3 regions of the Rhodococcus sp. MT28 genome follow, and region 2 is predicted to be linked to each of the others. Evidence: riboswitches for the same ligand, from Rfam matches in the RefSeq annotation. Region 2 holds a riboswitch; each other region holds the start of a gene.
The links. A riboswitch is a leader RNA that binds a small molecule or an ion and turns the genes downstream of it on or off. The one in region 2 is predicted to bind cobalamin.

Region 1 (10,317 bases), on a different contig from region 2:
ACCGGCGCACGATGATCTTCACGCTCGTCATGCCGGTTGTCTTCTTCCTCGTCTTCGGTCTCGGTCAAGGCGACGACGACCACGGGATCGGGCACGGCAATGTCGCCGCGTACATCATGATCAGCATGGCCCTGTACGGCGCGATGCTGGCCACCACCAGCGGCGGCGCGATGGTCTCGATCGAACGAGCGTCCGGGTGGAGCCGACAACTTCGGCTGACTCCCCTGACCCCGGTCGCCTACATCGCCGTCAAACTGATCATGGCGATGCTGCTCGGTCTCGTCTCGATTCTCGTGGTCTACGTCGTCGGCGCGTTCACCTCGGCGCAGATGGACGGATCACTCTGGTTCACAACGGCATTGATCGCCTGGCTGGGATCGTCGATCTTCGCGGCCTTCGGCCTGTTCATGGGGTACCTACTCCCCAGTGAGAACGTCATGCAGTTGCTCGGACCGGGACTGGCTCTGCTCGCATTCGGCGGCGGACTCTTCGTACCACTCACCGACGGTTCCGTATGGGCGACCATCGCACAGTTCACCCCGATGTTCGGCATCAACGCCCTCGCCCACGCACCGTTGACGGGCAATAGCATTCACTGGACCTGGATCGTCAATATCCTGGTGTGGTTCGCCATCTTCGCCGGCGGAGCGATCTGGCGGTTCCAACGAGATACGGAGCGTGTGTAGTTGTCGCAAACGACTGACCGAGAAGATTCCGTCGCGCTCCCGCGGCGGAATCGTTTCGGCGTTCTCTTCGCGGCGGTCTGGATGGTATTTCTCGGCGGGCCGCTGATCGAGGGATGGAATCTGCGCGACGAACTGCGCGGCTGGACAGGGATTCTCGCGACGGTCGCCTTCAGTGCGCTCTATCTCTACACGTTCGCCACAACGCAGCAGCGGCGTCGAATGACAATGACTCGGCCGACGATTCGCGAAGCTGCACTGGCTTTGGCCGCCTTGACCGCGTTGGCCGCCGTGATGATCGTGAGCGTCGGGCCGACAGGTTTGGCAGCAGCACCGTACCTCGCGGTGACAGCGGTGACACTGTTGCCGACCGTCGCCGGCGGCATTCTCGCCTTGGTGTTCGCGGCCTCCGTGGAGATAGTCAGCCTCTCGTCCGGATGGGGGAACTACTCCGGACTCTCACTCGGAGTCTGCGCGGCCGCGTTCGCGACCTGGGGAATCATGTCCCTGATCAGCCGCAACTTCGCCATACTCCATGAACGCGAAGAGCAGGAGCAGCGGGCAATCATGGAGGAGCGAACGAGGATGGCGCGCGATCTGCACGACATCCTCGGGCACTCGCTGACCGTCATCACGATCAAAGCCGAACTGGCCAATCGCCTACTCGATGTCGATATCGAACGTGCACGCAGCGAACTCGACGACCTCGAAAGACTTTCTCGTGACGCGTTGGCAGACGTGCGCTCGGCCGTCGAAGGATTTCGTGGGATTTCGCTACCCGTCGAGATAGCCCGAGCGCGAGAGGCTTTGCGTGCGGCAGGTATCGAAGACGACGTGCCGAGCAGCACCGACATGGTTCCCACGCGTCTTCGGGAACTCTTTGCATGGACGATCCGTGAGGGCGTCACCAACGTCGTTCGACACAGCGGTGCGACCCACTGCCGGATCACGGTCGACGAGAATAGTGCGTCGGTCGTCGACGACGGACGAGGGGCCGAGTCGACGTCTTCCGGAAACGGTCTGATCGGATTGCGCGAGCGCGCCGGAGCGTCGGGCGCACGAGTGGTCATCACTCATCCCCAGCCGCAGGGGTTTGCACTTCAGGTAGTCGAACAGGAGACAGAGTGAACAGCCAGGGCGATCGAGCAACCATACGGCTGCTCTTGGCGGACGATCAGGCGCTCGTGCGAGGAGCTTTGGCCGCGCTGCTCGATCTGGAATCCGACCTGTCCGTGGTGGCCGAGGTCGGTCGCGGCGACGAGGTGGTGTCCGCCGTTCTCGAACACCGCCCGGACGTCGCGCTTCTGGACGTCGAGATGCCCGGCATGGACGGAATCGCCGCGACGGCGGCCCTTCGCGAGGCAGCGCCCGACACCCGGGTTCTGATCGTCACCACGTTCGGCCGTCCCGGATTTCTTCGTAAAGCCCTGCACGCCGGGGCCGGCGGGTTCGTCGTCAAGGACACCCCCGCCAGGCAGCTTGCCGACGCGGTCAGGCGTGTCCACGCCGGACTGCGCGTCGTCGATCCCACCCTTGCGGCCGACAGCCTCGTCAGCGGCGAGTCGCCCCTGACGGAGCGTGAGACCCAAGTACTGCGCGCCGCTCACGACGGCGCACCCGTGGCAGCCATCGCAGGGGCGCTCTTCCTGTCTGCCGGGACAGTTCGAAATCATCTGTCATCCGCGATGGGTAAGACGGGTGCGTCGACGCGCGCGGAAGCCGTCAGAATCGCCGAGTCGAACGGCTGGCTCTGATCCGCGCGTCTGGAATAGCCTTCCCCGGCAAATAGTTCGCCGTTCGATTCGTGATGGCGATTTGTCCAGATCACTCAAAGTAGGGACCTTCTACCCTAGGGATTTTCCCTGCAAACGACCGCTTCGCGAGAATCCGAAACAGCTAATCGTTCGATACCTGGCTATGATGCAGTTAATTGAATCGACGGAGCCTGTGCGTAGCGGGGGAAGGGACGTCTCATGTCGAACCAGTTCAACGATCGCTTGAACTCGCTGTTCGAGACTGCCGACTTTCACGTCACCAACGCGATGGTCGTTCGCGGCATGACCGAGTTCGGCTGCCGTATCTCCACGCCGTACCTGTCGCAACTGCGCACCGGCGTCCGAACCAATCCGTCACCCGAAGTGGTTGCCGCCCTCGCCCACTTCTTCAACGTCCATCCGGACTACTTCTACGCCCCGTCCGATCACACTCCGCCCGCGATCTCAGGTGGCGAGGCAGACCTCTCCCTCCTCGAACAGCTGCACAACGTGCGCCTGCGGAACCTCACCTCCCGTGTCGTCGACCTCTCACCGTCTTCACAGGATCTGCTTGTCGAAATGGCGGAGAATCTACGTTCCTCCGAAAATCTTCCGCGCGTACCACCGGACTCGAATTCCTACATGTCACGCGCATAGCGCCCTTCGCCGACTCTCCTTGACTGCTCAGGGAGGGTTGGCCTTATGCTGGTCGATGCAGCTGGTTCGCCCGGCACGGTCATGAGGAGCCCCGAAGACCGGTCCCGGCGTCGAAGCTCCGTCAGCGCAAGCTGTCGGGGTGAGAGGGAACCCGGTGAAAATCCGGGACTGTCCCGCAGCGGTAAGCAGGAACGACCGCCGTTCATGTGCACTGGGCATCCGCCTGGGAAGCGACGGCCAGTAGGTTCGATCCAACTCGATCGAGTGCCCGCGAGTCCGAAGACCTGCCGACTGTGTCGGGCACGCCGTGCCCGACGGTCCACCGCCTCGTGGAATGGGCGTGTAGATCTCCATCGGACCTCGTGTGCGGTGCGGGCAGTGCTGCCCGCTGAAACTCGGGGTCTCGTGAGGTGTACCCGTCTGCCGGCAGTGGCCATCAGTGCATTGGCAATCTGGAGAAACTCCGTGACAACAACATTCACTTCGACCGTGCTGGGCTCACCGCGCATCGGTCCTCATCGAGAACTCAAGCGGGCAACCGAAAGCTACTGGGCAGGGCGCATCGACGCCGACGCCCTGCAGGCTGTCGCCCGTGACCTCCGTCGGCAGGGCTTGGCCGACCTCCGTGACCTGGGCCTCGACTCCGTCCCGGTCAATACCTTCTCCTTCTACGACCAGATGCTCGACACCGCAGTTCTTCTCGGCGCGCTGCCCGACCGCGTCGCGTCGGTCGCCGATCCGTTGGACCGCTACTTTGCCGCTGCCCGTGGGACGGACACCATCGCGCCGCTCGAAATGACGAAGTGGTTCGACACCAACTACCACTACCTGGTGCCGGAGATCTCGCCGTCCACCACGTTCGCACTCGACCCGTCCAAGGTCTTGTCCGAACTGGCAGAAGCACTTTCCGACGGCATTGCAGCCCGCCCGGTCGTCATCGGACCGGTCACCTTCCTGCTGCTCTCGAAGGCTGTCGGCACTGACGAGCCGCTGCTCTCGCGACTCGAAGAACTACTCCCCCTCTACGCGGATCTACTCGGTCAGCTCGCGAAGGCCGGTGCGAGCTGGGTTCAGCTCGACGAACCGGCCCTCGTGGGCGATCGCACCGACGAGGAAATCGAAGCGGCACGCGCTGCGTACGAACAGCTTTCAGCGCTGTCCGAGCGGCCGTCGATCCTGTTGGCGTCGTACTTCGGTTCGCTGCGTGAGGCGCTGCCCGCGCTTGCGTCCACCGGCGTCGAAGGATTTGCCGTCGACCTGGTGGCCGGTCAGGATTCGATCGGCTCCGTCCCCGAACTCGCCCGCAAACTGGTCGTCGCCGGTGTGGTCGACGGACGAAACATCTGGCGGTCGGATCTGGATTCGGCACTGAGCACGTTGGGTGCTCTGTTGGGCAGCGTGGATACTCTTGCCGTCTCCACATCGTGCTCCCTGCTGCACGTTCCGTACACTCTCGACGCAGAAGCCGATGTCGACAAGGCCCTGCGCTCGTGGCTCGCGTTCGGCACCGAGAAGGTCAAGGAAGTAGTAACTCTCGCAACCGCTCTCACACAGGGCCGAGAGTCGGTGGAGGACGAGTTCGCTCTGGCACGAGCGGCCGCGTCGACCCGCAAGGACGATCGCAGACTCAATGATGCGAGTGTTCGGGGACGCCTGGCCGCCGTGCTGAACTCGGCGACCGGTCGCGCGCCCGCCGCCGAACGTCGCGCTGCCCAGGACGAACTGCTTTCTCTGCCGCCGCTGCCCACGACGACCATCGGTTCGTACCCGCAAACCTCGAAGATCCGCATCGCTCGCGCAGCACTGCGCAAGGGCGAGATCGACGAAGCCGAGTACGTCAACCGTATGCGCGCCGAAATTGCCGAAGTTGTTGCGCTCCAGGAAAAGCTGGACCTGGACGTTCTTGTTCACGGTGAGCCGGAACGCAACGACATGGTCCAGTACTTCGCGGAGCAGTTGGACGGATTCTTCGCCACCGCCAACGGTTGGGTCCAGTCGTACGGCACCCGCTGCGTGCGTCCGCCGATTCTGTACGGCGACGTCTCCCGCCCGAAGCAGATGACCGTCGACTGGATCACGTACGCGCAGTCCCTGACCGACAAGCCGGTCAAGGGCATGCTCACCGGACCCGTCACCATTCTGGCCTGGTCGTTCGTCCGCGACGACCAACCCCTCGCCGACTCGGCAAATCAAGTCGCACTGGCCATTCGAGACGAGACCGTCGACCTGCAGGCCGCCGGAATCGGAATCATCCAGGTTGACGAACCCGCTCTACGAGAACTACTCCCACTGCGTGCCGAGGATCAGCGCGCCTACCTGGACTGGTCGGTCGGCGCCTTCCGGTTGGCTACCTCGGGCGTCGCGGATTCCACCGCGATCCACACGCACCTGTGCTACTCCGAGTTCGGAGCGGTGATCGGCGCCATCGCCGGCCTCGACGCGGACGTCACGTCCATCGAGGCGGCGCGCTCACACATGGAGGTCCTCGACGATCTCAGTTCGGTCGGGTTCGACCTCGGCGTCGGGCCGGGTGTCTACGACATCCACTCGCCGCGGGTGCCGAGCGTCGACGAGATTGCCGAATCCCTGCGTGAGGCACTCAAAGCTGTTCCTGTCGAGCGGTTGTGGGTCAACCCGGACTGCGGTTTGAAGACCCGCGGTTCCGTCGAGGTCGAGGCGTCACTGCGTAACCTCGTCGAAGCCGCGAAGTTGGTACGAGCGGAGCTATAGGGACAAAGCCCCTGTGCGCCTTTTTGGTAGTGGGCACTACCAAAAAGGCGCACGGGGGTCAGCTCAACCACGTGTTGCCGAAGAGCAGAATCCCGTCCGCACTCGGCATCACTCCGTGCACGTTCTCGCGCCACGGGATGAAAACCTTGCCGGAGTTGACCACGGCCATCGGCGCCGTCTCGTTGACCACGGTTTGAATATCGTCGATGACGGCTCGCCGCTCATCCTCGCCAGACGCTGTTTGCAGCTTGCCGAGCAACTCGTCCATCCGAGCGTTCTTGTAACCGAGGATGTTCGACGGCGATTCGCTGAACAGGTTGCCGTACATACGCACGAACGGTGACTCTTCCAGCACGTTGAACGCGAAGTAGGACACGTCGTAGTCATGCTTTGCGTACAGCATGGAAATCAGATCGTTGATGCTGGTTGCGTAGGTGATGTCGACCGTGAAACCCACTGCCTGCAAGAGCGACTGAAACGTCAGTGCGCTGCGCTGCGTCGCCGGATCGTTCATCCCGACGTACGTCAGTTTTCCGTCGTAACCGTCCGCCTTCGCCTCGGCGAGATACTTCTTGGCCGCCTCGGGGTCGAAGCCGTTCCCGGCCACCGATCCGTGCCACTGCGACCACGACGCGAACATGTCGGTGCCGGGTTCGCCGAAGCCGCCCTGAACTCGCTCGTTGAACGTATTCGGGTCCACCGCAGCGACAATCGCCTTACGCACGCGCTCGTCCTTCGCTGCCCGATCGTCGCGCTGATTGATTGCCAGAACTCCGGCCATGCTGGCCGAGTACACAAATCCGGGATCACCGGCTTCGAAAGCCTCGTGAATGAAGTCGGGAGACTTCAGATAGGCAACCTGGATTCCGTCGGTGTGCAATCCTTCCAGTTTGCTCTTCTCGTTGACGATTGCGGGAAAGCGCAACTTCTCGAGGTACGGCGCCCCGTCCCAGTACGTCGGACGAGCAGCGAGCACCAATTCATCCTGGGAGGCGAACTTCTCGACGGTGAACGGGCCTGCCCCGATCGGGGTGAACGTGCCGGTAGCCATCGACGAGGGCGCGACGATCATGCCGGGACCGGTGGTGAACATGATCGGGAACTCGTCCCACGGCTGCGCCAATGCAAAGACGACCGTACTCGGATCCGGTGAATTCGTCTCGCGCACAGCGGTCTTCCATACCAGCGCGTGAGTTCCCTTCTTCTGCAGATAGTGATCGATGCTCCACAGGACTGCCGCACTGTCCATCGGAGTGCCGTCGCTGAAGGTGACGCCGTCGCGCAATTTCAGTGTCCACACCGTGTTGTCGCCGTTGGCCGACAAGGACTGCGCCAAGTGGGGGACGTATTCGCCCGCCGCCGTATCGAAGCGCATGAGAAGGTCGTAGATGGCTGCCATTTCGCTACCACCGGTAGCGCCGCCGTCCTGACGGTCAGCCGGATCGAGACTGCTGATCCCGTTGTAGGTGGCAAACGACACGGTGCCACCCGATCGCGGCTCTCCCCCGTTGTTCTGGTCACCGACAACTCCGACCGTCACGTCCGATGCATCCGTGGTCGTACCCTGGCTGCTACCGGCGCACCCCGTCACCACCAGCGTCGCCGACGCCAGGACAACCATCCAGATTCGAGCGCGGACTCGGTACGAGCGCTTCATTGCGACTCACTTTCACAGTTCACGGATACGTCGATCCCTGGATCGGACACCCGACATATTTGTAAGTGAATTCTAGGTAAGGTCTCGTCCTGCGTCTTCGTTTTCACGAAGCCGAAGCGATAATTCGCGTTCATGACAGCAGAAACAAGAACTGAATTCTAGGTTGCAACCGTTCAGCGAATTATCAGTCCGATGACGTCTTCGACGTTCCGCTGGGCCTCTGCGAATCCGATCCGGCCACTGGTCCACAGCGCAAGGGCCGTCAACATCGTGCCGCCTATTGCCACGGCCGCAACCCTCGCCGTCTCGGCCGGGACGCCGTCCATCAACTCGAACAGCATTCTCCGATGTGCCGCTGCGCGCAGATCCAACGACTCGATCACGAACTGATCCGAGGACGAATGGAGTTCGATCTCCAACCGAGCGAAGTAGGGCCTACGCTCGAATGCCTTCATCTCGCGGCGATGAAGTGCCAGAACCCGCTCGTACGCGTTGTTCTCGCCACCGTCTGCCCGCAACTTCTCAGGACGACGGACCGATTCGAGACCGCTCCACGCCGTCATCGCCGCAGCCAGAAGTTGCTGTTTGGTCGGAAAGTAGCGATACAGCGTTCCGAGTGCGACGCCTGAACGCTCCGAGACGTCTTTCATCTGGATTCGATCCGACGGCATCTCGGCCAGCATCTCGACCACCGCCGCGGTCAGTCGTCCTCTCCGCTCGAGTTGCCCCACCGACATGAGGTCGACGTCCAAGGGAAACTCGTCGCTGCGCGCAGTCACGCGCGTCACGATAGTTCAGAATCCTGACCGCAGTGCCGGGTTGCGAAGTTTCATCGTAACCCCGATATCTAATACACGGATTAATCAACTGCAGATCGCGCTAGGGTTAGTCCATGACTGACCGGACAACCGATGACCAGCCAACCGTCGGCGTGCTGAACTTCTGGTCGTTCATCGAACTGGCCAACAAGCGACTGGCCACCGAACACGGCTTTCGCGACCAGCTGGCCACCGAGGTACTACTGACACTCAATCGGGCTTCCAACGTGGTCACCTACGATCTCGAGTCGTCGATCCACCGCCCTCGCGGCTGGTCATGGTCCTCCTTCAGGCTGTTGTTCGTCACCTGGCTGGCCGGTCCGATCGAGCCGAAGGCTGCCGCCGAGCTCACCGGCATGAGTAGGGCAGCGGTCTCCAATCTGTCCAAGTCGCTGCTGGCAGACGGATTGATCGATCGTCGGCCCACCGAGAACGACGGCCGTTCCGTCCAGCTGTACCTGACCGACAAGGGCCGAGAAGCCATGGTCGAAGCCTTTCGCGAGCAGAACGAACGCGAACACGCCTGGGTAAGCGTCCTGAGCGAGGCCGAACAGCGAATTCTTGTCATGCTCCTGGACAAACTGATCACCAACCGCAGCCAGTTCGACGTACGCGGACGTAACTGACATAGACCCCAACCCCCTTGGAGGGTTGCGCTCATCACATCATTTTAGTTAATGTGTTTACTATCTGGTGGAGGTGAGCCAGGCAGAACAGCACAGAAGGAGTCCCGTCATGGCGTTCTATCGACAACTCGGCAACATCCCACCGAAGCGTCACACCAAACACCGTGACGAGTCCGGCAACCTCTACTACGAAGAACTGATGGGAGAGGAAGGTTTCTCCTCGGATTCTTCGTTGCTGTACCACCGCGAGATCCCGTCGGCCATCGTCGACGCAACGGTCTGGGAACTGCGCGATCAGAGCACAACCCCCAACCATCCCCTCAAACCTCGCCATCTGAAACTCCACACGCTGTTTCCCGAAAGCACCTGGAACGAGACCGACGTGGTAACCGGCCGTCGTCTCATCCTCGGAAATGCCGACGTGCGATTGTCCTACGTCGTTGCGGCAGCGCCATCTCCCCTGTATCGCAACGCAATCGGCGACGAGATGGTCTACATCGAATCTGGCGAGGCGACCGTCGAGACCGTCTTCGGTGCACTCGAGGCCAGTGAGGGTGACTACGTCCTGATCCCGATGTCCACAACGCATCGATGGATCCCCAAGGGTGACAAGCCACTTCGTGCCTACGCCATCGAGGCGAACAGTCACATCGTCCCGCCCAAGCGCTATCTTTCCCGCTTCGGCCAGCTGCTCGAGAACGCACCGTTCTGTGAACGAGACCTGCACGGACCGATCGCGCCCATGATCGCCGAAGGAACCGACGTCGAGGTACTGGTCAAGCACCGAACGTCGGCGGGCATCGTCGGCACCCGAATGGTTTATCCCACGCACCCTTTCGATGTCGTCGGCTGGGACGGCTGCCTGTACCCGTACACCTTCAACATCTCCGACTACGAGCCGATCACGGGCCGTGTTCACCAACCGCCGCCGGCGCACCAGGCGTTCGAGGGGAACAACTTCGTGATCTGCAACTTCGTTCCGCGCAAGGTCGACTACCACCCCCTGTCGATCCCGGTGCCGTACTACCACTCGAACGTCGACTCGGACGAGATCATGTTCTACTGCGGCGGTGACTACGAGGCGCGCAAGGGTTCCGGCATCGGACAGGGTTCGATATCGATTCATCCCGGCGGCCACGCCCACGGACCACAACCCGGCGCCTACGAGCGGAGCATCGGCGCCGAGTTCTTCGACGAGCTCGCCGTGATGGTCGATACGTTCCGGCCCCTCGAATTGGGTGAGGGAGCCCTGGCCTGCGAGGACGAAGCGTACGCCTGGAGTTGGGCAGGGCGGGGGCCTCGGCAATGACGATCATCTCCCCACTCCTGCGTGGCCTGTGCGACGACGCAGCACTCTTCCCACCCGGCAATGCTCCTCTCGCCGAGGCAATT
Region 2 (10,317 bases):
AAGACCAGCGCGGCAAAACTCTGTGAATGGCTTTCCGGGAAACCGAAATTAGCGAATGCATAAAGCTTTTCGTAGATCCGGTCGGCAACCTCGTCACCGATGCCGTGTAGGTCTCGCATGCCCTGATAGAACCTCGCGCGCAGTTGTTCCATCTTCTCGGTGGAGCGTTTCGATCCCATTGCCCGACGCAATTGATCGGCCTCGGACGGCGTGAAGCCCGCAACGTCGACGGCCATCTGCATCAACTGTTCCTGGAACAGCGGAACCCCCAACGTGCGTTCGAGTGCCTTCTCGAGCGACGGATGGTCGTAGGACACAGGTTCGAGTTTGTTGCGCCGACGAATGTACGGATGCACTGATCCGCCTTGGATCGGCCCCGGACGGATGAGCGCGACCTCGACTACCAGGTCGTAGAAGTTTCGAGGCTTCAGACGCGGCAGTGTCGCCATCTGCGCACGTGATTCCACTTGGAACACACCCACCGAATCTGCCCGCTGCAACATCTCGTACACCGCTGTTTCCGACAGATCGAGTTGCGCCAGATCGACTGTGATGCCTTTGTGTTCGGCTACCAGGTCCATCATGTAGTGCAAAGCTGAGAGCATGCCGAGGCCGAGCAGATCGAACTTGACCAGCCCAGCGGCAGCGCAATCGTCCTTGTCCCATTGCAGGACACTGCGATTGGCCATCCGCGCCCACTCCACCGGGCAGACGTCGGCGATGGGACGATCGCAGATGACCATGCCGCCTGAGTGGATACCGAGGTGCCGCGGATAGCCTTCGATCTGCGCCGCCAGTTCGAGTACCGGACGCGGAATATCGGTATCCGCATTCTTGTCGATACCACCCCACCGGCCGACCTGCTTACTCCACGCATCTTGCTGTCCCTGCGAAAAGCCCAGCGCCCGAGCCATGTCCCGCACCGACGACTTTCCTCGATAGGTGATGACATTGGCGACCTGCGCGGCATACGTACGCCCGTACTTCGCGTACACGTGCTGGATCGCCTCTTCCCGGCGGTCGGACTCGATGTCCACGTCGATGTCCGGCGGGCCGTCACGTTCAGGCGCAAGAAACCTCTCGAACAGCAGTTTGTTGCGAACCGGATCGACATTGGTGATGCCGATCGCGTAACACACCGCCGAGTTCGCAGCGGAACCTCTTCCCTGACAGAGGATGTCGTTGTTCTTGCAGAACGACACGATGTCATGCACCACCAGGAAATATCCGGGAAAGTTCAATCCCTCGATGATGGCAAGTTCATGTTCGAGCTGTTTGTATGCCTTCGGTGCACCTTCCGGCGGTCCGTAGCGTTCCAGCGCCCCCACCATGGTGAGCTCACGCAACCACGACGCCTCGGTATGCCCGGCTGGCACGTCGAACGGTGGCAATTTGGGCGCGATGAGCTTGAGATCGAAAGCGCACTCACGACCAAGATCGGCGGCACCACTGACAGCCTCGGGATAGAGCGAGAACAGTGCCGCCATCTCCGCGCCGGACCGCAGGTGCGCTCCGCCGGTAGGGGCCAACCATCCTGCTGCCTCGTCCAAGCTTTGACGCGACCGCACAGCCGCCATTGCCATGGCGAGGCGTCGACGCGGAGGAGCGGCGAAGTGCGCGGCGGTGGTCGCCACCGTACGTAGTCCATGCTCTCTCGCCAATTCGGCCAGAACGGCATTGCGCTCGTCGTCCTCCGCCAACCCATGATGAGTGAGTTCCACCGACACTCGCTCCGCCCCGAAACGCTCGACCAGATCCCCCAAGGCATCCGCCGCTGCTTCGCGACCACCCGACGTCAAGGCTTGCCGCACATGACCTTTCCGGCACCCGGTCAGGATCTGCCAGTGGCCACCGGCCGCTTCGGTCAGCACGTCGTAGTCGTACTGCAGTTTGCCCTTCTCGCCGCCCGCCAGATGCGCGGCAGCGATCTCCCGCGAGAGCCGGCGATACCCTTCCTGCCCACGGGCAAGTACCAGGAGGTGCGTTCCACCGGGATCTGCCGTGCCGGTTCTGGGTACCGAATCCAGAGACAACTCGGCCCCGAACACGGTGCGCATTCCCCATTCACGTGCGGCTTCCGCAAACCTCACCACGCCGTAGAAGCCGTCGTGATCGGTGACGGCGATAGCTTCGAGCCCGAGACGCACTGCTTCCTCGACCAGCTCTTCCGGCGGTGATGCACCGTCGAGGAAACTGAAGGCCGAGTGAGCGTGCAGTTCTGCGTAAGGAATTACACCGGCACCACGGGTGAGCTCGCCCGCGTGGTACTCGCCGCGCTTTCTTGACCAGGCGGGGCTGTCGCTTCCATCGCCCGGAAACAAATCCTCATGTTCCACACGGCCGGGTCGTCCGGAAAGCACCCGTTCCATCTCGGACCACGTCGGCGGCCCATTTCCCCAACCCACACTGACCTCGCACCTGATCGAGTCGGCCGTCAGGGACGACCGACTGCTCGAGGATGCCGAAAGGGAAGACGCACCACATGCATCGAACTGATGTTCGATGCAGATTCAGTCTGACAGGTCACTCACCCACAGTCAACAGAGCGAATCTCAACCCTCACCGTCTCGTCACATTCAGATGTACGCATGTCTGCACTCCGTTCACTTTCGCCGCAGATCATTAGCGGCGTTCATAATCTCCATCCATACTGTTTCCAGGAGTACTACTCGTATGTCGTTCTCGCGCAACACACGTAGGTTGACGGCCGTCGCCGGCGCCGTCGCCGTTCTGGCCGCTGCCGGCTGCAGCAGCAGCGCCGACGAGGCCACCGGCTCGAACGGCGCGACCGTCGATCGCGCCGCGACCGGCGAACTGTCCTCGAACGGTGGCGCTCGTCGCATCGACGGTGATCAGTCGGCCGCAGTGCGCGACGCCGTCAATGCCTCCGGCGCGAAGAACGTCATCCTCCTGATCGGGGACGGCATGGGCGACTCGGAGATCACCGCCGCACGCAACTACGCCGAAGGCGCTGCGGGCAGCTTCCCCGGCCTCGACGCCCTGCCGATCACCGGCCAGTACACGCACTACGCACTGACCAAGGACGGCAAGCCCGACTACGTCACCGACTCCGCAGCCAGCGGATCGGCATGGTCCACCGGCACCAAGACCTACAACGGCGCGATTTCGGTCGACATCAAGGGGCAGGCCCAGTCGACCGTCCTCGAGATCGCCAAGGCGAACGGCAAGGCCACCGGCAACGTCTCCACCGCCGAGGTGCAGGACGCCACCCCCGCAGTGCAGGTCGCGCACGTCAGTGGCCGCAAGTGCTACGGACCGGAGGCGACGTCCAAGTCCTGCCCGGAGAACGCCCTCGAGAACGGCGGCAAGGGATCGATCAGCGAACAACTCCTCGACACCCGCGCCGACGTCACCTTTGCCGGCGGCGCCAAGTCCTTCGCCGAAACTGCGAAAGCCGGTGACTGGCAGGGCAAGACACTCAATGAGCAGGCCGCCGCCCGTGGCTACCAGCTGGTGAAGAACGCCGCCGAGATGAACGAGGTCGGCAAGGCCGATCAGGATGCACCCGTGCTCGGCTTGTTCGCCGACGGCAACATGCCCGTCCGCTGGGAAGGATCCGTCGCCACCCGCGACGGTTACCTGCAGCCCGCCGAAACCTGCGTCGACAACCCCAAGCGAACCTCCGACGTACCCAAGCTCGCGGACATGACTCAGAAGGCCATCGACCTACTGAAGGTCAACGACAACGGATTCTTCCTCCAGGTCGAAGGTGCCTCGATCGACAAGCAGGATCACGCAGCCAACGCATGCGGTCAGATCGGTGAAACCGTCGACCTCGACGAAGCTGTGCAGAAGGCACTCGAATTTGCGAAGACCGACGGAGAAACCCTGGTCATCGTCACAGCCGACCACGCTCACACCAGCCAGATCGTCACCAATGTCAGCGCCGACGACATCGCCACCATCGCCAAGGACCAGAACATCCCGGTCGAGCGCGCCCAGGAAATCGTCTACCCCGGACTGACCCGCAAGCTGACCACGAAGGACGGCTCGGAGATGACGATCAGCTACGGAACGTCCGAGGATCCGGCCGTCGAGTCCGAAGGACACACCGGAACTCAGTTGCGCGTAGCAGCTTTCGGCCCGCATGCGGCCAACGTCAGCGGTCTCACGGACCAGACCGACCTGTTCTTCACGATGACCGACGCGCTGGGACTCGACCGTTCCAAGGTCGCAGCTCACTGATCCGATAACACCTGAATCCGCCCACCCACAGTCACACCAGAGCGGCCAAGGCGCGCACCCGATCTTCGGGTGCGCGCTTCGGGCAACTGGTGCATTTGCCTTCACCGGGTACCTCGTAGATCAGGCAGCACGACGCCCGCTGCGTGAATCTGCGTCGCCCGAATGCCACCGGCGTCAATGGATTACTTACGCGCACAGCAGATTCTCTGCGATCCACGTCCACGAAACGCGGGACCGGAATGCCCGGGTTCTCACCGCGGAGAACTTCGATCAGACCGGCCGCAAATGCACTTCCGCGCTCCCGCGCATTACCGGCGGCATCGAGGCTGCGATTGGCGATGGAGTCCGTTGTGATCGCCCACAGCGCCTGCTGCCGAACGCCGGACACCTCGGCGAGTACCTCGATCACGGGATTGAGCGAGCGGAACATCGTGTGGCCCAACTCCGCCACACTCCGCGAGATCGGAATGACCGATCCGGCAGCAAAACCGCCCAGATAGCCGTTGTCACGCAAGAAGATCCGCCCACCGTCCAACGATGGATCGGCCGCGAACCCGGTGACCATCCCGGTTCCGATCGGAATGCCGGTCAGCGTCGAGCTGGCCGAGTACCACCACAACGTGCCGTTCACTCGACTGTCCGCACTCCCCCATCGCTCTGCCGTATCGGCGACACGTGCTGCCAACCACTGGGGGTCGGTCATCAACACCGCGGGCACCGTATCCGGATACGCGCTCAGGTTGTCGAAGAACGGCACAGCTACTGCCATACGGGCGTAGATCCCGGCCACCGATTCCGTCATGCCAGCCCCAATATCTCCATCCGCGGACGTACTCCGCGTTCGACTCGCGCCCTGATGCCGAAAACCTCGGCCAACAACGGCTCGTCCAACACCTCGACCGTAGACCCACACGCGCGGAGTTCACCTTCGGTGAGCACGGCAAGGTTGTCGCAGTACTCGACTGCCAACCGTAGATCGTGCATCGTGACCACAACTGCGAGCCCCGCCGACGCAAGTTCGGTAAGCAGTTCCATCACGATCAACTGGTGACGAAGATCGAGATGATTGGTCGGCTCGTCCAACAACAGAACCTTGGGCTCCTGAGCCAATGCGCGAGCTATCGAGACACGTTGCCGCTCACCACCCGACAGGGTCGATACGTCTCGTCCGGCAAGCTCGACCAAACCGACCTGCTCGATGCACCGGTCCACGATGGTGGTATCGCGCTCCGTGCTTCGGTCCAACCAGCTGCGGTGCGGAGTTCGTCCGAGCGCGATCGATTCACGAACCGAAAGTCCTGCCGAGACAGTGGGTTCTTGAACACTTGCCGAGACAGTTCGGGCGATGTCCTTACGCGAGAGCGTCGTCGAGTCGACTTGATCGATCAGAACTGCGCCACCTGTCGGCGTCAAAGCGTTGTAGCAGCAGCGCAGCGCCGTCGTCTTGCCACTGCCGTTCGGCCCGACCAAGCCCAATATTTCACCGGACTTGACTGCGAAAGTGATGCCGCGCAACACTTCGCGATTTCCGAGCCGCGCCCGGGTCTCGACGAGTTCGAGCAGGGGCGCAGTTTCGGAGTCTTTCGGGAGTGTCACTGTTCTGGCCTGTGTCACTGTTCGAGCCTCCGATACTGCCGGTAGAGCATCCAGACGAAGATCGGTGCACCCACGAGGGCCGTGATCACTCCGACCGGAACTTCAGTGGATTGTGCCACCGAGCGCGCAGCGGTATCCGCGGCAACCATCGCGACGGCGCCCAGCAGGGCTGCAGCAGGGAGCAGTCGAATTGCTCTGGTGCCGACGATGAAGCCGGCCAGATGCGGGATCAGCAGACCGATGAAACCGATTCCACCGGCAACGCTGACTGCTGCGCCCGCCAGTACGGAGACCGCGAGCAAGGACAACACACGGAACCGTCGGACGTTCATACCGAGTGCAGCAGCCCCGTCGTCACCGGTCTGCAAAACGTCCATCCATCGCGAACTGAACAGAAGGGCTGTGCCGACGACGGCCAGTGTGATCGTCGGGAAGATCAGCGTCGACCATCGTGCATCACCGAATCCGCCGGCAATCCAGTGCATCACCGACGTCACGTGCCGATCATCGGCCAATACCAGGATGCAAAAGGTGATGAGCGCCGAGAATATCTGGGCGAGCGCGACACCCACCAAAATGATCGCGGTCGGCTGCGGATACCGGCCGCCGATCAGCAGTGCGAGAAACAACGGGATCATCGCCCCGACGAATGCTGCGACCGGAATCGTGAAAACCCCGAGGAGGCCGGCGCCGAAACCCAGCACCGACACGAGCACCACCATGAATCCCGCACCCGACGAAACTCCGAGCAGATACGGGTCGGCAAGAGGATTCCGTGTGACAGCCTGAGCAACAGCGCCCGACATCGCCAACGAAGCACCCACCACCGCGGCAGTGAGTGCACGTGGCAGGCGGGAGTCGATCACGATCGACTCCCGCGCCGCGGTCCACCACGTCTCGAAAGTCCCTGGCGCCAAACGGGCTCCGACTATCGCCCAGACGTCACCGACGGGAATGCGAACCGATCCCAAGGAGACGGCCAACCCCAGGACGATCGCCAAGGCGACCGCCAAGCCGACAAGCAGGGCGCCGTACCCGTAACGCGTGCGGGTCACTTCGCCGCGTCAGCGCCTGGATGGAAGGCTGTTGCGATGGTCTGTGCCGAACGCACCAACCGTGAACTCTCGAACAGGTCAGCGAGAGGAACCACGACGAACCGGTTCTGCTGCACAGCAGGGGTGGTCGCCATCAACGGCTGGGCACGGAGGAAGTCGATCTTCTGCTCGGCTGTCTTGTCGCCGTAGTCGATGACCACGATCGCCTGGGGTGCACGCTCGGCAACAGCTTCCCACGATGCGTCGATGTAGGGCTTTGTCCCTTCGGCGAAGATGTTCGAGACGCCGGAGTATTCCGCGACCAATTGACCGACGCCGACTCCGCCGATGGTCGTCGGAACCTGGTCACCGCTGTCGTAGAAGAAGGTCGGTACCGGCGCCGCGTCTCCGACCGAAGCGCGGACGGAATCGAGACCATCGCTGATCTCCTCTGCGACCTCGCGGGCGGAATCTTCGACGCCCAGGACTCGACCGAGTTGCGTGTAGTCGTTCTCGAGCAATCCGATGTCGGGGAACCCGGTGCCACAGTATTCCGAGAAGAGGAAGGTGTTGATTCCGCGCTCGCCGAAAGCGTCTCGGGAACGGCCTTGCTTCTCGTTGAAGGCACTGGTCATTCCTCCGACCACGAAGTCCGGATCGACGTCGAGAACCTGCTCCATGCTGGGGAACGTATCGGAGAGGCTGGGAATCTTGTTGAATACATCGGCGGTCTCGGCAGTTGGCGGGTTGTCGCTGTACGCCCGCCCGACAATCCGATCACCCGCGCCGATCTCGATGAGGGCTTCGGTGACGTGTCCGTTCAAAGACACGATGCGCTGCGGCGGCGAATCGAAGGTCATCTCGCGATCGCAGTTGGTCACGGACACCGGCTGTGCGAAGGATTCCGCAGCAGACGCCGACTCTGATTCCTGACCTTTGGAACAACCTGCCGAAACCAAGGCGACCGCGATGAGAACAGCGGCGGCGCGGGACGGGGAGAACTGAAGTGACACGGGGACCTCGTAAGGGCTCTGAGCCACGAATGAGGATCCGACAGACAACTCCGCCCGCACGCTGATCCTCGGCCAGAGCTCCTGCTGGACTTCCTTTTCGTAGACCACGACGAATGGATGTCGCACACCGCGCGGCGGGTAATCGGGCTTGCCGACACTCGGTGACTACCGAGAATCGACCTACCGTTGCGGGTCAGCGCCGGATTCGGACCGGCTTCCCCCACACGCGTGGCTTGCAAGTGCTTCGAGCAGTATGCATGACGTTTCCGATTCAAGACCAAACGCCCACTACAGTCGATCTGGCCAGACGCCCCCACACACCGGAGTTGATACATGACACGCTGGGCCCAAACCGTCGTCGCCCGGAAATGGTGGGTACTGAGCCTCGCGGTTCTGATAGTTCTCATCAGTGGGGTGTGGGGACTCGGAGTGTTCGGCAAGCTCAGCCAGGGCGGCTTCATCGATCCGGGCAGCGACTCCGCGAAGGTCGCCGACATCATCGAAGACAATCTCGGACCGCAGACCCCGGACATCATCGCGATCTACTCGCCCACGGACGGCAAGACTCTGGACGACATCGGGCCGGCAGTGACAGCCGCCGTCGACCAGTTCAAAACCGAAGTGCCGACCGCTTCGGTGAAATCGTATTGGGGAACAGACGCCGCAGCGAAGGCCAGCCTGCTCTCGAACGACGGATCCATGGCGGCCGTCGCGATCACGTTGGCACCGGACTCGGGCGTCACGCCCGCCACTTTCGCCGATCTCCTGCCGAAGCTCGAAGTCGAAGGTGCCGAGGCACAATTCGCGGGTAACACCGTCGTCGGCGTCGCATTCAACACCAAGCTCGAGAAGGACCTGGTGGTCGCCGAAGCCATCGCCATTCCGATCACTCTGGTGCTGTTGGTCTTCATCTTCGGCGGCATCGTCGCTGCTGCCGTGCCCGTGTTCGTGGGTGTACTCAGTGTCCTGAGTGCTTTGGCGGTTCTGCGAATCCTCACGCTGATCACCGATGTGTCCTCGTTCTCGATCAACGTCGCTTCTCTTCTCGGGTTGGGACTGGCCATCGACTACGGACTGTTCGTGGTCGGTCGGTTCCGTGAAGAACTGAATTCGGGCTCGGACCCGGGAGCGGCTGCTCAGCGGACAGTTCTGACGGCGGGTCGCACCGTCATGTTCTCGGGTCTACTGCTGATCTGTGCGTTCAGCGGCATGCTCGTATTCCCCCAGGCCGTCATCCGGTCTCTGGGCTTCGGCGCGATCGCTGCGGTATTGAGCGCGGCCGTCCTGTCGCTGACCGCTGTGCCTGCGCTACTTGCCATTCTGGGGCATCGCATCAACGCCCTGACATGGCGCAAGGATGCGGCGCAACGCGGCGAGGAACGCTCGCGCAAGTTCTGGGGCCGCGTCGTCACGTGGGTGATGAAGCGTCCGGTCGCAGTCTCGGTGACAATCGTGGCTGTGCTGCTCGTGATGGCCTCGCCGCTGCTCGGCGCCCGGCTGGGAGAACTCTCGTACACCGCACTACCGGACAACGACCCCGCTCGCGTTGCAATGGACACGTTGGTCAACGACTTCCCGCAAACCGGAAATGGCGCAACGATGATCCTTCAGGCCGAGGACGGGAACACTCTCACCCCGGCCGAAGGTGCAGCGATCGCCGAGTCCGCCGGTCGAGTCGAGGGCATCGGTCAGGCGACCGTCGTCGCGAGCACCAATCAACTCGTCGCGGTTCAGGCTCTCTACAGCGAGGGCTCTACACCCCAATCACAGAGCGCCGCAGTGACAGATCTGCGTGCGATCTCCGCTCCCGACGGAACGGTGCTGCTTGTCGGCGGCGGTCAAGCCATGGTCGACGACGGCAACAACGCCGTCCTGCACTGGCTACCGGTGATGATCCTCATCATGGTCGGATCCACCCTGATCCTGTTGTTCCTCGCGTTCGGTTCGGTGGTGCTGCCGATCAAGGCGGTGCTGATGGCAGCCCTGAGTCTCGCGACCACCTTCGGTGTCCTCACCTTCGTCTTCCAGGACGGACACGGCGTCGAACTCCTCGGGGTCAGTCAAACTCCGCTGGAGGCGACGTTTGTCGTGCTCATCCTGGCGGTGGTGTTCGGATTGTCCACGGACTACGAGGTTTTCCTGATGTCACGGATGGTCGAGGCCAAGAACGCGGGAGCGACGACAGAGGAAGCGGTCAAGTTCGGAACCGAGCGCACCGGCCGCATCGTGACGGCTGCCGCCTTACTCCTGATAGTGGTGACGGGGGCCTTCGCAATGTCAGGGCTGTCAGTGATGAAGTTCCTGGGCGTCGGCATGATCGTCGCGCTGATCGTCGACGCGACCATCATCCGCATGTTGCTCGTGCCCTCGCTCGTGAAGTTGATGGGCGAAGCGAACTGGTGGGCTCCTGTGTGGATGAAAAAGGTTCACGCGAAGGTCGGCATCGGCCACTGATCGCGACTGGATCA
Region 3 (10,317 bases), on a different contig from region 2:
CAAACACTCTGCAGTGGAGGCAGGGCGCGCACTGTTCACGATGCATCCGAGCGAGCGCTCGACGGTAGTCGACTTGCTACCCGAATCGCCGGCAGAACTGTGGGCTCTCGGCGCTGAAGCCGGCGCGAAGGACGCCTTGAGCATTGCCTGCGTTCAATCGATCATGCTCAGGATGGCAGGCGAGTACGGGCTCGCAGCAGAAACCACCAGGCGCCTGTCTCATCTCAGTCGCAGTGCGCTGGAGAACAACCCGGAAGCGGTCAGCGCACAGCTCCCTCTCATGCGACTTCAATGGGCGATCAATTTTCAATTGAGCGGCAGGTTCACAGAATCCACGATCAAGGCTCGAATGGCGTACCACGGCGCCCTGTCTCATGGAGTCGACTTCATCGCTCGTAACTCTGCGGGAAGTGCCGCCCTGAATTGGGCGCTGGCTGGTGAGCCGCGGCAGGCCACACACTGGTCCGAACTCGAACAGAAGCATCCAGACCCCGGCGGTTGGCTCGAACCTGTGGTCAAGATCGCCGGCCTGACAGCACGGGCGCTCACTGCTCTCGACACACTCGACTTCGACGACGCACGTCTCGCATTGACCGAACTCGGTCTTCCGTCCGACACCGAGGAACTGTGGGCATTCGTCGTCTATGCGCATTGCCAATTCGCCTTGACCTCCGGCGACCACACTGCGGCACTACTGTTGCTCCACAATGCGATCGAAGCACATTCCAAGCAGTACACGGCTACATCTTTCGCGCTTCCTCTGTTGCAATCCGCAGAGATCGATCTCTTGCTCGCTCTCGGACAGGGGAACAATGCCGTAGCACTGGCCAAGGAGATCATCGATCCTGCCGCCAATCCGTGGACGCTCACGTCGGTGGCGCGTTTACGTCAGCGGATCGGCCAGAACGAGGCCGCGGTGGCGCTGTGTCACCAGTTCGACTGGTCTGGCGTATCCTATCCGCGGGCACAGATGGAATCGCTTCTGGTGCAAGCGGTTGCACACTCCGAGCTGGGTGAGCCACGCCTCGCCTCTCAGGAGTGGTCCAGAGCGTGCAGCATCGCGGATCAGACCGGACTTCTACGTTCGTTCGCGACCATCGCATCGGCGGACGTCGAGAAACTCGAATCGATGGCCGAAACGAAATCGCGTGCACTCGCCGAGTTCTCGAAAAGGTCGCCTGCGGAATCATTTCCGGAATTCGTACATATCGTGGAGTTGACCGAACGCGAGCAGAAAGTCCTCTCACTCCTGGCGCTCGGCATGGGGTCGGCTGCGATGGCCGACAAACTGTACGTGTCCGTCAACACCGTCAAGACTCAACTGCGCACTCTCTACAAGAAGCTCGACGTACACAATCGAAACGAAGCGATCACGAGGGCACGCCAACTGCGCTTGCTGTAGTCCGGGGTCGGATCTGATTTCGGACTACATTCTGTAGGCATGAGCACCGATTCCTGCGTCTTCTGCAAGATCGTCGCGCTGACCGAGCCGGCGATTCTCGTTCACGAGAGCGAGACAACTCTCGCATTCCTCGATGCACGGCCGGTGAGTCGCGGACACACCCTGGTGGTCCCCAAGCGTCATGCAGAGAACCTCGATGCTCTCGAAAGTCACGAAGGCGCAGAGATGTTCCGCGTCGGCACGCTCATCGCCGGAGCTCTACGCCGCTGCGACATCGCCGCTGACGGAGTCAACTTTCTCGTCAACGACGGGCGTGCCGCGGGCCAAACCGTGTTCCACTCGCACCTGCACGTCGTCCCCCGCCATCGCGGCGACAAGGCGAAGTTCGCTGCTGGACTCCTCGCCAGGCGAGCCGTCGAGCTGGAGCAGGTGGGCGCGTCGATCCGAAGTCAGCTCACGGTCTGAAGGAATTCCGTCACCACTTCGCGATAGCGCTGCGGTTGATCGTCGTGGACCAGGTGGCCTGCATCGGCAATACATACGTACCGAGTTCCCGGCCTCTCGGCCATCTCTCGCATCTGTCCCTCGGGGGTGATGGTGAACTCTCCCTCGATCAGCAAGGTCGGCACCTCGATCGCCTTCCACTGATCCCAGAAATGCCTCGTGCCCCACTCCTCCGAGATGTCGCGGAAGGTCGACACGTCGCCGTGCAGGTACCACCCGTCGTCGCGGCGGTCGAAAGAGTCGAGAAAGTACTGGCCGGCGACGGGGCCGAAGAATTCCTTCATCGCCTCCTCGGAAGCAAACGGCTGCGGCCACGCCGAGATCATCTGCGCCCAGTCCGCAGCGGTGCGTCCACGAAAGTCCGGGGCCATGTCTTCGAGGACCAGCGCACAAACCTTTTCGGGATGCGCGGCGGCGAAGCACCACGCATGCAGAGCCCCCATCGAATGACCGATCACGATCATCGGCTCCTCGATGGACGCAACCGCCGATGTCAGGTCCTCGACGAATGCCTCGGTAGTCAGTGCCGCTGGCGCCGGCCTGCCGTGACCGGCAGCGTCAAAGGTGTAGACGTGGCCGAACTCGCGGATCCACGGCACCTGGCGTCGCCACGTTCGGGAGCTGCCCATGAGGCCGTGCAACAACAGAATCGGTTGTCCCGTTCCACCTTCGTCATGCAACACGAGTGTCACGGTACGCGGTGAAGGTGCGCGGGTAATGTCGCTTGCATGGCAGTCGTGAAGATCAATGCAATCGAGGTCCCCGAGGGCGCCGGCCCCGAACTGGAGAAGCGCTTCGCAGCACGCGCTCACGCAGTCGAGAACTCCCCGGGCTTTCTCGGATTCCAACTCCTCCGCCCCACCGCCGGTGAGAGCCGCTACTTCGTGGTGACTCAGTGGGAGTCCGAGCAGGCGTTCGCCGATTGGCGTGACGGCCCCGCCCGTGAAGCCCATTCCGGCGAGCGCGCGAAGCCCGTCGCTTCGGGTGCGTCGTTGCTCGAATTCGAAGTTGTCCTGGACGTCGCCGCAAAGAGCTGATCTCGAGCGATTGTGCCTGCCTTGGCGGGCACAATCGACGGTCATCTCGGCTTCACGCGTTGACACGGTGCGGGCTGTAGTGCAAAAGTTCGCATGTAAACGCGATGGTCCGACAGGAATCCGGTGAAAGCCCGGAGCGGTCGCGCCACTGTAATTCGAGGTGAAGTGCCTTTTTCGGCACGACAATTTCGACAGCCAGACACTTCGGCCATCGCATGGACCTAGGGGACGCGAAAATCCCAGGAGGCTTCGATGGCTCTCGCCTATTCTCCCGATACGTCGATCGATTCGACTCGTCTTGCTTTCCTCGCCGCTGCAGTAGTTCTGTTCGCGATGCTGGCTCTCTACCTGGTCGGATTCGACCAGGGCGCTATCTCTCGCACCGGCATGTACATGCATGAATTGATGCACGACGGTCGACACTTGATGGGCCTGCCGTGCCACTAGCCGACAATTTCACGAAGCTTCTCATTCGTGGTTTGTTGGCTGGTCTGATCGCAGGCATCCTTGCCGGCGGAGTTGCATTCGTGCTGGGTGAACCGCACGTCAACGCTGCCATTGCGATCGAAGAAGCCAACAGCGCCACCGGTGAGGTTTCCGGCGAAGCCGCTGGGCATTCGCACGGTGACGAAGAAGAACCACTGGTGAGCCGCGACGGGCAGCGCGCCGGGCTGTTCCTGGGCACGGCGCTTGCCGGACTGGCACTCGGGGCGATCTTCTCGGTCGTTGCCAATTACGCTCGACGACTCACCGGAATGTCCGGGCCTTTGTTGGCGATCACCATCGCCGTCGGTGGTTGGCTGGCTATCGAGGCTGTCCCCTTTTTCAAGTACCCGGCCAATCCGCCGGCCGTCGGAGATCCCGACACCATCAACCAGCGCACACTGCTGTGGCTGGCCGCCGTGATTCTCGGGCTGCTGTCCGTCACCGCGGCAGCAGCGGCGGCAAAGGCAGTTTCCGGGCACGAGTTCCTCAGCGTGCGCATCGCTGCTCCGGTGGCTGCGTTCCTGGTGATCGTCGCGATCGGTTACGTCTCGCTTCCCGGCATCAACGAGGTGGGCGAGGACTTCCCGGCAACTCTGCTGTGGGAGTTCCGACTTTCCTCGCTCGCTACGCAGGCGACGCTCTGGCTCGTACTCGGGTTGGCATTCGCCTTCCTTACCGAGCGCGCAACCAAGAACACCGAAGTAGCAAAGAAGTACGCCCTTCGCTGAACCTGCTGTGCGCCTTTATTAACCTCCCGCGGTTAATAAAGGCGCACAGCAGTTCCATTTCAGCTCAGATGATGCACTTCCTGCAGTCCGTACACCGGCGTCGGGATGCCCTCGTAGCGCGCCTTCAACTGCAATGCCAAGTACAGCGAGTAGTGGCGCGACTGATGCAGATTGCCTCCGTGGAACCACAGCGCTTCCTGCTGCGTCGGCTTCCACATGTTGCGCTGCTCGCCTTCCCACGGTCCCGGATCCTTGGTGGTGTTCGACCCCAGGCCCCACACCTTGCCGACCTTGTCGGCGGTGTCCTGACCGATCAGATCCGCCACCCAGCCGTTCATCGAGCCGTAGCCGGTCGCGTAGACCACCACGTCGGCAGGCAATTCCGTACCGTCTTCGAGAATCACGCTGTTCTCGGTCAGCTCACGAACATTGCCGTGCGCGAGCTTGATGTCTCCATTGGCAACCAGTTCGGCAGCGCCGACATCGATGTAGTAGCCCGAGCCACGGCGTAGGTACTTCATGAACAGGCCCGAACCGTCGTCGCCCCAGTCGTGCTCGAAGCCCGCCTTCTCGAGGCGATCGTAGAAATCCTTGTCGCGCTCACGGATTGCGTCGTACACCGGGATCTGGAACTCGTGCATGATCCGGTACGGCAGCGAACCGAACGTGAGGTCCGCCTTGTGTGTCGTCATGCCGGCGGCCAGTGCCCGCTCCGAGTACAGATCGCCCAAGCCCAAATCCATCAGCGAATCCGACTTCACGATGTGCGTCGAGCTGCGCTGCACCATCGTGACGTCGATACCGTTCTCCCACAGTGCGCCGCAGATGTCGTGCGAGGAGTTGTTGGCCCCGATCACGACGACCTTCTTGCCCACGTACTGATCCGGGCCGGGGTGCTTGCTCGAGTGGTGCTGATCGCCGAGGAACTTGTCCTGCCCGGGGAACGTCGGAACGTTGGCCTTCCCGGACATACCCGTCGCCATCACCAACTGCTTGGGACGCAACGTCAGCTTCTCGCCGTTGCGGTTGACCTCGACGGTCCATTCCTGGGTCTTCTCGTCGAACGACGCCGAGGTGCAGGTCGTGGAACTCCAGTACGGAACCTCCATGACCTTGGTGTACATCTCGAGCCAGTCGCCGATCTTGTCCTTGGGCGCGAACACCGGCCAGTTGTCGGGGAACGGCATGTATGGCAGGTGGTCGTACCAAACCGGATCGTGCAGGCACAGGGACTTGTAGCGTCCGCGCCACTGATCGCCGGGTCGCTCGTGGCTGTCGATCACGATGGCCGGTACTCCGAGTTGGCGCATCCGGGCACCGAGGGCGATGCCGCCTTGGCCGCCGCCGACGATCACGACGTAAGGCTGTGTGGTGTAACCGAGTTCGCGGTCTTCGATCTCCTTCTGCTCGGCCCACGTGATGCGGTTCGGGTCTGCCCCATGCTTGGCGCCGCGCGGACGACGAGTGCCCTTGCCTTCTTCGTGTCCCTTCAACTCCTGCAGCGACGTCAGCAGGGTCCAACCTTCATCTCCCTTCAAACGAAGGTGCCCGTGCGCGCGACCGGTTGCAGTCTCGAACTCGATCCAGGCTGACGTGACGCCGTCGGCCTCGTCGGGTGTCTCGGTCGTCCGAAATCCCGAAGGATCGGTGTCGTCGAGTCGCGCGGAGAGCATGTCGGCGATCTGCTCGCGACCTTCGACGGTCTTGATGTTCCAGGTGAACGACACCAGGTCTCGCCAGAAGCTGTCGAGTGCGAATTTGCCTGCCACACGCTCGATGTCACGAGCCGCGAGGGCCGACTCGAAATCCGCCAGCCAGGCGTCGACGCGCTCCTGAGGTGTCACCGCCGTCAACTTCACCTCGGGGGTGACTGCGGAATCGATGGTTTGCGTCATCACTTCTCCTTGTTTGTGAATGTGACACACAGCACATCCCATAAGTGGCCCCGGTCACAAGCGTTGCAGTCTGTTGCAATCAGTGGACGCGGTGCCGGCGTCCGATACCGGTTACCCGCACCGAGGTGCGGGCAACCGACTCACCCCTCAGCAGGCTTGAATCTGCCGAGTCCCAGCGACTGAAATCCCACGACGTAGAACAGCGTCCACAACACGGCCCAATCCACGAAACCCAGTGCATTGCCGTGCAATCCGTCGACAACTGCCGGCTCGTGAAGAATGTACTCTGCCGCAAAGCGGTAATAGAACAAGAATGTGACCACCGCGAGCGCAAACGTGAGCAGCGCGCGGATCGCCAGGTTGACCCCGTCCGCAAAGCCCGTGGGTTTGTTACCGAAGGCGTTGGCCCAGAAGATCATCCAGAATGCCCAGCACACCCCGAGCTGCGCCGGGAATTGATGGATCACACCGCCCAACTCGGCAACGGCATCGCTTCCCACCAGCGCCTTCACGACCGGAAGTGCCACGAAGTACAAGCCGGTTCCCACGGCGAAGTTACCGATCGTGGCTGCGAGCGCCGTCTTACCCCCGCCGCCGAACAGTCGCCACGGCCAGTTGTCGAGCGTCTGGCCAGTCAGGATCACGACCACCACGACGCAGTAGAACCACCCGAGCACGGTGTCGACGGTCATCAACGGATCCGTGGCGGACAGCGATACGGACGGCAGACCGAACACGAAGTACAGCGTCAGCGTCGGGACGGCGACAAACGCGATCTCACACAAACCCACCAACGGCTGCTTCATCCCCAGGGAAGTCCACGGCCGATGCTGCCAGTTCAGGACCACCATCACCCAGGTCCCGAAGCCGAAGAGTACGAACAGCGCACCCGCGAAATATCCGAGGCCGCCCTCACGATCGGCCGCGAAATCCGGGTACAAACTCCCCAAGCCGTTTGCCAGGAGCCACGTCACGACGACGGCGAAGACCGCGGTCGCGACCATGATCGCCAGGCCTTTCGCCGGCTGCGGGAGTCGGTCGAAGCCGGCGAACTCGCAGTTGAAGCCGATGAACACAACAAAAAGGATTGCCCAGAAAAGCGCCGCGTTGAACGGCAGAGGATAGAAACTCCAGGGACTGGTGGTCGGATCGGCCAGAAGGTACCAACTCGCAACCGCCAGCACGAGAACGATCACGAGGTTCGCGATCCCGAACCCGATCCAGCGGCGTGACGGTTGTCGGCTCGGCGTGGCCGGTTCCGTGGGTGTGTCGACTGTAGCGGTCATGTTCCCTCTCCCAGATTGTCTCGCAAGATGATTCGCGAAGTGGTGGCGCAACTATGGAGCCGTCGCGCGGGATACCGGGAGGGTTGCCGAGGGTTGCAACCGCTGCCCCATTCTGCGGAATTGCAACACGGTGCAACCCTTCCGCATTGTGGTCGCCGTCACATACAAATCACTCACCGGTTCCCAGGCAACCGGTTCACTGCTTACGAGGAGAAACTGCATGAGCATCACGGGCAAGGTAGTACTGGTCACCGGCGCCGGCCAAGGCATCGGACGCGGAATCGCTCTCCGCCTCGCCCACGACGGCGCCGACATCGCGTTGGTCGACCTCGACCAAACCAAGCTGGATGCGGTTGCCGACGAGATCAGACAGATCGGCCGTCGTGCAACGACGTTTGTCGCCGACGTCAGCGATCGCGCGCGGGTTCACGCAGCCGTCGAACATGCACACCAGGAATTGGGCGGATTCGACGTCATCGTCAACAACGCGGGAATCGCTCTCGTCGGCCCGATCTCCGACGCGACGCCGGAAGAGGTCTCCAAGATCTGGAGCGTCAACGTCGACGGCGTCCTGTGGGGAATTCAAGCTGCAGCAGCAAAGTTCCAAGCTCTGGGTCAGCGCGGAAAGATCATCAACGCGTCATCCATCGCCGGTCACGACGGGTTCGCCATGTTAGGTGTTTACAGCGCAACAAAATTCGCGGTCAGGGCCCTCACTCAGGCTGCAGCCAAGGAATACGCGTCCGACGGAATCACCATCAACGCGTACTGCCCCGGCGTCGTGGGCACCGACATGTGGGTGACGATCGACAAGAGGTTCGCCGAATTGACCGGTGCACCAGAGGGCGCCACCTACGAGAAGTTCGTCGGCGGAATTGCGCTGGGTCGAGCTGAAACCCCCGACGATGTCGCCGGTTTCGTCTCGTACCTTTCCGGGCCCGATTCCGACTACATGACCGGTCAGGCCGGTCTCATCGACGGCGGCCTCGTCTACCGCTGACCGCGGTGTCTTCACTGAAAGCGGTGTCTTCGCTGAAAACGGTATCTTCGCTGAAAAAGCGGTTGCCCGAGCCCGCGATGCCGCCCGGCGAGGATCCTCGCGACTACGCGAGGACCCTCGCCGCGGTGTACGACGCGACGATGGCCGGAGACCGCGCACCGGCCCGCCCCAGGGACGTGGTCCGCCAATCGTGGCAACGCCTGCGCGAGTTAGGTATCGACCCCGAACACAACCGGGTCGAACCGTCCATGGACGTCGCCGAACTCGATCTCCGTCGTCGTGAGTCCGGACTGTACGACGTGCTCGACGACGTGACGCGTGGACTCGAATCAGTTACCGCGAGCGGTGAGAACATCATGGTCGTCGCAGATCTTCGCGGAACTGTACTGTGGCGCAGCGGGTCCCATCGAGTACTGGACCAAGCTGCGCGTCTGGGATTTGTCGAGGGTGCGAACTGGGCCGAGGACAGCGTCGGCACCAACGCCATCGGAACGGCATTGGTGTCACGACAAGCGGTTCAGATCTTCTCGGCGGAACACTATGCGCGCAGCCATCATCCGTGGACCTGCGCGGGGGCACCCATCCGCGATCCGCGGGACGACCGTGTCATCGGCGTCGTCGACATCAGTGGTCCCGCCAAGACCGTCCACCCCACCACACTCGCTCTGGTCGACGCCGTCGCACGCCTCGCGCAATCACACCTGCGCGACAAGCATCGGGACAATCTCGATCAATTGCGTTCTGTTGCAGGGCCGATGCTTGCACGTAGCGGATCACCGGCATTGGTGATCGATACTCATGGCTGGGTAGCGGCGGTCGATGCGCTACCTCATCGCTCGCGCGTGCTGCTCCCCGCGGCTTTGGCTCCCGGCAGGACGTGGTTCCCCGCTTTGGGTCTGTGCGAACTGGATCCACTTCCCGGCGGGTGGGTGGTCCGGCCGATCGCCACCGGCGAGAAAATCAGTGCGCCCACGGTGCATATCGATCTGCGCGATTCCGAGAACATGTCGGTGACCGTCACGTCGGGGTTGGGCGAATGGGCCTACTCCCCGACCCAGCGGCATGCGGAGATTCTGTTTCTCCTCGGATCCGAGAGGCGTGGACTGACCGCATCGCGGTTGGCGCAGGATCTTTTCGGTGACCCGGCCCGCACGGTGACCGCGCGGGCCGAGATGTCGCGTCTGCGCAAGAACCTTGCCGGAGTTGTTGCAGCGCAGCCGTACCGGTTCGTCGATGCAGCGCACGTCACGCTTTCCTGCCCCGACGACGGTGCACATCTGTTGCCGTTCTCGAACGCCCCGGCAGTTCGTGCCGCTCGCCTTACTCAGGCCGGTTCGGAGGCCTGAGTAAGCAACTGCAGAAACACCTCTTCGGGTTGAGCGCCGGATACTGCGACCGCACGGTTGGCGACGAAGAACGGAACGCCGCTGACCTGCAGTTGGCGGGCCATGGACAGATCTTCGCGAACAGCCTCGGCTGCGGCATCGGAGCCCAGTTGCTCGCGCACGACGTCGGCGTCGAGGCCGACGCTCACGGCCAGCTCGACCAGCACCTCACGGTCGTCGATCACCTTGCCGTCGCTGAAGTGCGCTTTGAACAGCGCTTCGAGGAGTTCGTTCTGCCGCTCACCCGCGAGATGCAGCAACCTGTGCGCATCAAAGGTGTTGGCGGCGATCACGGTGTCGAAGTCCAAGGTCAAGCCGACCTCGGCTGCCGTCGCGCTGACGTGGGCGAACATCTGACGTACCTGTTCAGGCGCCATCCCCTTCATCTCGACCAAGGCGTCGAGTTCGGTTCGTCCCTCTCCCACCGGGGTCTCCGGAGCGAGCTGGTACGAGCGCCAGATGACGTTGACGCGGTCCTTGTTCTCGAAACGATCCAGAGCCGAAAGAAACCTGGTCTTTCCGATGTAGCACCACGGACAAGCGACGTCAGACCACACTTCGATGGTCACGTCTTGGTCAATCACGATTTGATCA

Region 1: another riboswitch for cobalamin. It lies ahead of metE (5-methyltetrahydropteroyltriglutamate--homocysteine S-methyltransferase); the one in region 2 lies ahead of AC1Q6C_RS20380 (ABC transporter substrate-binding protein).
Region 3: another riboswitch for cobalamin. It lies ahead of AC1Q6C_RS23205 (CbtB domain-containing protein); the one in region 2 lies ahead of AC1Q6C_RS20380 (ABC transporter substrate-binding protein).

Annotation. Positions count from the first base shown of each region.
Region 1 covers NZ_JBXAFD010000001.1:682,851-693,167, forward strand. Annotated here, with positions in the region: gene AC1Q6C_RS03260 (ABC transporter permease) at 1-686, shown strand, start outside; gene AC1Q6C_RS03265 (sensor histidine kinase) at 687-1,811, shown strand; gene AC1Q6C_RS03270 (response regulator transcription factor) at 1,808-2,437, shown strand; gene AC1Q6C_RS03275 (helix-turn-helix domain-containing protein) at 2,657-3,094, shown strand; cobalamin riboswitch at 3,176-3,400, shown strand; gene metE (5-methyltetrahydropteroyltriglutamate--homocysteine S-methyltransferase) at 3,560-5,824, shown strand; gene AC1Q6C_RS03285 (ABC transporter substrate-binding protein) at 5,883-7,481, opposite strand; gene AC1Q6C_RS03290 (TetR/AcrR family transcriptional regulator) at 7,655-8,269, opposite strand; gene AC1Q6C_RS03295 (MarR family winged helix-turn-helix transcriptional regulator) at 8,374-8,925, shown strand; gene AC1Q6C_RS03300 (homogentisate 1,2-dioxygenase) at 9,035-10,234, shown strand; gene AC1Q6C_RS03305 (hypothetical protein) at 10,231-10,317, shown strand, end outside.
Region 2 covers NZ_JBXAFD010000005.1:127,043-137,359, reverse strand. Annotated here, with positions in the region: gene AC1Q6C_RS20405 (error-prone DNA polymerase) at 1-2,405, opposite strand, end outside; gene phoA (alkaline phosphatase) at 2,674-4,206, shown strand; gene AC1Q6C_RS20395 ((2Fe-2S)-binding protein) at 4,238-5,008, opposite strand; gene AC1Q6C_RS20390 (ABC transporter ATP-binding protein) at 5,005-5,820, opposite strand; gene AC1Q6C_RS20385 (FecCD family ABC transporter permease) at 5,817-6,857, opposite strand; gene AC1Q6C_RS20380 (ABC transporter substrate-binding protein) at 6,854-7,849, opposite strand; cobalamin riboswitch at 7,966-8,111, opposite strand; gene AC1Q6C_RS20375 (MMPL family transporter) at 8,183-10,303, shown strand.
Region 3 covers NZ_JBXAFD010000006.1:144,631-154,947, reverse strand. Annotated here, with positions in the region: gene AC1Q6C_RS23225 (helix-turn-helix transcriptional regulator) at 1-1,402, shown strand, start outside; gene AC1Q6C_RS23220 (HIT family protein) at 1,442-1,867, shown strand; gene AC1Q6C_RS23215 (alpha/beta fold hydrolase) at 1,852-2,589, opposite strand; gene mhuD (mycobilin-forming heme oxygenase MhuD) at 2,635-2,943, shown strand; cobalamin riboswitch at 3,032-3,170, shown strand; gene AC1Q6C_RS23205 (CbtB domain-containing protein) at 3,196-3,390, shown strand; gene AC1Q6C_RS23200 (CbtA family protein) at 3,381-4,157, shown strand; gene AC1Q6C_RS23195 (flavin-containing monooxygenase) at 4,217-6,052, opposite strand; gene AC1Q6C_RS23190 (hypothetical protein) at 6,193-7,338, opposite strand; gene AC1Q6C_RS23185 (acetoin reductase) at 7,559-8,338, shown strand; gene AC1Q6C_RS23180 (GAF domain-containing protein) at 8,416-9,684, shown strand; gene AC1Q6C_RS23175 (DsbA family oxidoreductase) at 9,663-10,292, opposite strand.